Regions from separate parts of the Macrococcus armenti genome, predicted to be linked through region 1. Evidence: predicted binding sites of a transcription regulator. Region 1 holds the regulator's gene; the other holds the start of a gene.
The links. The regulator CtsR, encoded in region 1, represses protease genes until heat stress. The targets are predictions, from matches to a motif close to ATGGTCAATAAAGGTCAAACA.

Region 1 (3,435 bases):
GAGATCACGTACATTTTAATACACGTCAATTAGATACGAGCTCAGCATTTGTGCTTGTGTTATCTGATAATAATCATATACATGATTTAGATAGAATAATGCAGCAAAATGTTAAAGAAGGTTATATGAATCAAATCGTTAAAGTAGAAAATACGAAACTGATGCAATCATTAATTGATCAGACGCCAAAAGAATTAATGTATGCGCAAGGAATGATGGACTCAGCGATGGCTGCAATGCAATTCATGCTAATTGCTAAAGACTTTGGATTTGATACAAATCCGATAGGAGGATTTGATCGTGCATCAGTTTTACAAGCTTTAAATATTGATGCAGAGCGCTATGCACCAGTTATGTTTATCGCAATTGGAATCGCTGCTAAAGAACATTATCCATCAAGTCGATATGATGTATCTGAAGTATTAACGTATAACGTATCAGAAACAACATTTGTTGGAACGAAGAAACCAACTTTATAATAAGAAACGCGGATGTTATATTCAATAACATCCGCGTTTTTTAATTAAATAAAGAATCCTGCGATTGTTGCAGAGATGAATGATACAAGCGTTGCACCGTATAATAATTTAAGTCCAAATCTTGCAACAACATCTCCCTTTTCATCATTAAGTGACTTAATCGCACCAGCGATAATTCCGATAGATGAGAAGTTTGCAAATGATACTAAGAAAACTGATACTACACCAATTGCATGTTGTGATAATTCACCAGTTTTTCCTTTTACAATTGATTGAACATCCAGCATTGCTACAAATTCATTTGATACAAGTTTTGTAGCCATAATTGAACCAGCACGAACTGCATCGTCCCAAGCAATACCTGTTAAGAATGCTAAAGGTGCAAATAAATAACCAAGTATAGTCTGGAAGTTCATTTTGCCTGGAGTAAAAGCATCTACAATACCATTAAGCATTGCAATTAAAGCAATATACCCAATTAACATTGCTGCAACGATAACAGCGACTTTAAATCCATCAAGGATATATTCACCAAGCATTTCGAAAAATGACTGCTTCTTCTCGTTATCCGTCATAATGACTGCATCTTCTTCTTCAGCAGATACTCTATAAGGGTTTATGATTGAGGCGATAATGAATCCGCCGAATAAATTAAGTACAATTGCAGTAACGACAAATCGTGGTTCAATCATTTGAAAATATGCACCAACGATAGATAAAGAAACAGTAGACATAGCTGAAGCTGTTAAAGTATAAAGTCTATGCTTCGGAATGAATGGTAATTGCTTTTTTAATGAGATAAACACTTCGGATTGACCAAGAATCGCAGCTGCAACTGCATTGAAAGATTCGAGTTTACCCATGCCATTCACTTTTGAAATAACTAACCCCAAGTATTTAATGATGAATGGTAGAATTTTCAAATACTGAAGGATACCAATTAATGCAGAAATGAAGGTGATTGGTAATAACACATCGAAGAAAAATGAGTTTGCAACGCCTTCATTTTTAACACCAGGAAAAACAAAGTAAACACCTTCTGCCGCATACTGAAGTAAATATCCAAATCCAGTTGCAAGTTGGGTAACTAGCCATATCCCAGCTGTTGTTTTTAATAGAACAAAAGCTAGTACGAGTTGAATAACAAGCATTAGACCAATGTACTGCCATCTTATACCTTTTTTATCGGAACTCATAATCCATGCAAGGAATAAAAATACGATGAGTCCAATCATGCCGATAATAATATTCATAATATCGCTCCTTTTATATTAATTTACTACCCATATCATACTATATAAATAATGAAAGCGCTAAACATTTTTTCTTTTATTTTTGAACATTTGTTCAAAAATAAAATTAAAACATATTATTTGCACTTATTTAAAATAAAAAATATAATAAAGTCAAAGAAGGTCAAAGGTGGGTGATGTTATGCAGAACATGTCGGATATCATTGAGCAATACTTAAAGCAATTGCTTGAAGCGGATGATGTCGTAGAAATTAAACGTGCACATATTGCGGAGAAGTTTGATTGCGTACCATCGCAGTTGAACTACGTAATTAAAACGAGATTTACAAACGAACACGGCTATCAAATTGAAAGTAAGCGTGGTGGCGGTGGATACATTCGTATTACTAAAATTGAATCGAATGATAAGTCAGCATTTTTAAATCATCTGAAAGAGCTGACAGGTAAACAAATTTCTCAACAAAATGCTGAACGTATCATTTCAGGGCTTCATGATAATGAACTTATATCATTAAGAGAGAAGAAGATGATGTTATCGGTTATCCATCGTGATACGCTCATGGTAGAAGTGCCGTATCGCGACTATATTCGCGCTAATATTTTACACAATGTGTTATCTATTATCCATTACAACTAGGAGGTGTTCGTATGACTTATGAAGAAGAGTTTTCAATGAATCAGCTATTGAAGCATTTATTAAATAGTGGAGAGTTTCAAACGAAGCCTGATAAATGTCCCAATTGCGGTCTAACATTAAGAGAAGTGCTGCATATCGGGAAGTTTGGTTGTAGTGAGTGCTATTCAACATTTAGTCAATATGTTCCTCAAATTATCGAGAGAGTACAAGCAGGTAATTTAGAACATGTTGGACAGCAGCCGTTTAAGTCTCAGGAAAAAATTGCGCTGCGTAAACGAATTGAAAGTTTAGAAGAGAAGCTGCAGCAACTTATTGAAGTTCAAAACTTTGAAGAAGCGGTGCATGTACGAGATGAAATTAAAGCGTTGAAAGAAAGTGGTGATGCACATGTTGAGTAAGCATCTTCAAAGCGAGTTAAGTGACTGGATGCAAAGCGGGAATGATGAGCCAGTTATATTAAGCTCAAGGATACGTCTTGCACGTAACTTAGAAAATTTTGTCCATCCGATGATGTTTAGTGAAGGCGATGCAGAACGTGTAATAGAATGTGTCGGGAATGTATTGCGCTTAGATTACGATGAAATAAAGATGCAGGATATATCTGAGCAGGAACGTTTAATGCTTGTCGCTAAGCACTTAATGAGTAAGGAGCTACTTAAAAATAACGGTGGTGCTGTCTATATAAATGACGATGAGTCTGAGAGTATTATGGTAAACGAAGAAGATCATATTCGAGTACAGGTGTTAGGCAGGGATTTATCGCTTCAGGAATTATATCAACGTGCGCAAGAGATTGATAAACGTCTTGATGAACATTTGATGATTTCGTTCGATGAACATTACGGTTATTTGACGACTTGTCCGACGAATATAGGTACGGGATTAAGAGCAAGTGTTATGCTGCATTTACCAGGGTTATCGATTATGAATCGAATGAATAGAATCGCACAAACGATTAACCGTTTCGGGTTTACGATTCGTGGTATATATGGAGAAGGTACGCAAGCACTAGGTCATATTTATCAGGTGTCTAACCAATTGACACTCGGTAAGGATGAAGTGAGTA
Region 2 (3,435 bases), 740 kb from region 1:
TAATGTTTAAGTATTCGTGGCAAAGTTTAACTCCGACTGCTTTATTAATCCCTTTTTTTACGATTTCAATAACTGGGAATGGTGCACCCCAGCGTCGATGTTCAAGATGGTCAGCATAGATTTCATCAAAGTGTTTGTATATATTCGGAATTTCTTTTTCTTCTGCTTGTATCAGTATAGTTGTTGGGGGTTCCTGAATGCTGTCTAGTAAATCTCCAATTTTAATGATAGGGTTGCCCATGCTGAAACCTTCAAATAAGTACTCGTCGTGATAATGTAAAAACACGCGGTCTTTAATTTCAGCGACAATGTTTTTTATATTAAGGTGAGGGATTTTTGCAAAAATATCACGTGACACATCTAAATCAAGCGTTTCATGAAACGTTTCGAAATTCATATCACACGGATGATGAACGAATGCACCATTGAAATTTACAATCGGTGTATCTAAATTGAGCGCGTTATAATAAATTTGACTTGCACGATACGGACGTCCTGTAGAAATAATAAATTTATGCCCTTGTGCCTGTAATATTTCGATAACCTTTTTCGTCAAAGGTGTGATTTCCTGCTTGCTATTTAATAACGTCCCGTCAAGATCGAGACAGATTAAATGTTGTTCCATTATATTACTCCTTTAGTTGTATTTCGTTTATATGTTTAATGATTTCTGATATAGTAAGTGTATAATAAACTTAGAGGTGATACAAATGGAAGAAGCTATGAAAGATAGTATTATGGGTGCACTTGAGAACGTTATCGACCCTGAACTTGGAATAGATATCGTAAATTTAGGATTAGTGTATCATGTAGATATGGATGATGATGGTTTATGTACAGTAGAAATGACATTGACATCAATGGGTTGCCCGATGGGACCTCAAATTATTGATCAGGTGAAAACTGCATTAGGTGAATTACCTGAAATTAAAGAAACAGAAGTAAATATCGTATGGAATCCAGTATGGAATAAAGATATGATGAGCCGTTATGCGAAAATCGCATTAGGTGTCAGCTAATAGAAACGTCCGAACATAAAATTGTTCGGACGTTTGTTTATTCAATTCGGCATATATTGATCGGACAGTGCTCACAGTTTATTTTATCTTTTAAATATTGAATATCTTTTATGATGATTTTCTTACCGTTCGTTTCTATTATATTCTTTTGTTTGAGTTCGCTAATAATACGGTTTACACCTTCACGCGTAGTGCCACCGAAATTCGCAAGTTCATTATTTGTAAGATCGATATTAAGTTTTATGCCTTCATCTGTTTGAACACCGTATGTATTCGTTAAGCGGATAAGCGTTGAGTATACAGCACCTTTTTTCCCTAAAGTATATAAGTCGCGTAATTTATATTCCTGCTTTTCGTTTTCGTTCTGAATGAAGAGCAGCCACTCATAGTTCAATACTTCATCATTTAGTATCGCACTTTCAAATGTTGCGATATCCAGCTTATAAACAGTCGTTCTGCTTTTTGTTTTAGCAAATAATGCGTGATATTTCGTACCACAAAACAGCGTGTTCACCCCGAATATGTTACGGCGCCCTAGCAGTTTTAAATTAAATTCCTTGCCATCTTCAAGTACGCGGTGTATTACAACATTTCCGCTTCCGATTACATATATTGAGTCAATTGGATCTTCTGCCTGAAAGATATACTGATTCGCATCGAACGTTTCTATCTTTCCTTCTTCCATTATAAAATTGACGATACTAGTTGCTTCATGAAATGCAGATTGAACCATTTTACTCACCTTCAGTCGTTACGTAGTTTTATATATATTATAACATAAGAAATTTTTAAGAATGTTAAGATTCGTTATATTTGTATTATGACGTCATTCGATTTATAATTAAACTATAGTCAAAGAAGGTCAAACAGAGGTGAGTAAATTGAATATAGAGCAAATGACATATAATGTACAAAGTGCTTTAGAACAAGCACAGCAAATGGCTAAAGACGATAAATTACAGGCGATTGAAACAGAACATGTATTGCTGTATTTCGTAAATACAGCAGACAGTATGCTGAATACAGTATTTGAACGTGCAAACTTAAATATTAAATCTTATAAATCAATACTGCAGTCAGCTTTAGAAAAAATGCCGCGCGTAGAGGGAAATGTTCAGTATGGTCAATACGTCGGCAATAATCTTGGCGCTTTAATTAATAAAGCAGAAACGCTTATGAAAGAGATGAATGATGAATTTATTTCAGCTGAGCATCTTATTCTTGGTGCAACTGAAGTTCATGAATTAACGCGTAACTTTGTAGGGAATAAAAGTGAAGTAATTAAAGAAATTATAATGAATATAAGAGGGGGAAATCATGTGACAACACAAAATCCAGAAGTTCAGTATGAAGTATTGAAGAAATATGGACGCGATCTCGTTGAAGAGGTGCGTAACGGTAAGATGGATCCGGTTATCGGTCGTGATGATGAAATTCGCAATACAATACGAATTTTAAGCCGTAAAACGAAAAACAATCCAATATTAATCGGGGAACCTGGTGTTGGTAAGACAGCAATTGTAGAAGGGCTTGCACAACGTATCGTGAAGCGTGACGTACCAGATAGTTTATTAGATAAAACGATATTTGAACTTGATTTATCAGCACTCGTTGCCGGTGCGAAGTTCCGTGGAGAATTTGAGGAACGTTTAAAAGCAGTGCTGAAGGAAGTTAAGGAATCTGACGGTAAAATTTTATTATTCATCGATGAGATTCATATGCTCGTTGGTGCAGGGAAAACAGATGGTGCGATGGATGCCGGTAATATGTTAAAACCGATGCTGGCACGCGGTGAACTGCATTGCATCGGAGCAACGACATTGAATGAATATCGTGAATACATTGAGAAAGATTCAGCGCTTGAACGTCGTTTCCAGAAAGTAAATGTTAAGGAACCGGATTTAGAAGATACAATTTCGATATTACGTGGCTTAAAGGAACGTTACGAAGTACATCACGGTGTGCGTATTCAGGACAATGCACTCGTTGCTGCCGCTGAATTATCAGATCGATATATTACAGATCGCTTTTTACCTGATAAAGCTATTGATCTCGTTGACCAGGCGTGTGCAACGATTCGCACAGAGATGGGCTCTAATCCGACTGAGCTGGATGCTGTAAACAGAAGAGTATTACAACTTGAAATTGAAGAGAAAGCATTAAAGCATGAAAGTGATGCAAAGTCAGAAGCAAGATTACATGAACTCCAAAAAGAACTTGCAGATGAAAAAGAACGTCAGCAAATGTTAACAGCTAAAGTTGGAAAAGAAAAAGAACAAATTAGCGTCGTACAGAATAAACGTGCTGAACTCGATGATTACCGTAAACAGTTAGAAGATGCACAAAGTAACTATGATTTAGAAAAAGCATCTGAACTACAGTACGCGAAGATTCCGGCAATTGAGAAAGAATTATC

Region 2: a site for CtsR is predicted at 1,868-1,888, ahead of clpB (ATP-dependent chaperone ClpB). Genes of this name have one in related genera too.

What each region holds. Positions count from the first base shown of each region.
Region 1 is NZ_CP083608.1:2,108,664-2,112,098, reverse strand. It holds gene LAU42_RS11260 (nitroreductase family protein) at 1-479, shown strand, start outside; gene LAU42_RS11255 (NupC/NupG family nucleoside CNT transporter) at 524-1,732, opposite strand; gene LAU42_RS11250 (CtsR family transcriptional regulator) at 1,914-2,369, shown strand; gene LAU42_RS11245 (UvrB/UvrC motif-containing protein) at 2,381-2,767, shown strand; gene LAU42_RS11240 (protein arginine kinase) at 2,757-3,435, shown strand, end outside.
Region 2 is NZ_CP083608.1:645,889-649,323, forward strand. It holds gene LAU42_RS03500 (Cof-type HAD-IIB family hydrolase) at 1-625, opposite strand, end outside; gene LAU42_RS03505 (metal-sulfur cluster assembly factor) at 711-1,019, shown strand; gene LAU42_RS03510 (Crp/Fnr family transcriptional regulator) at 1,057-1,752, opposite strand; gene clpB (ATP-dependent chaperone ClpB) at 1,901-3,435, shown strand, end outside.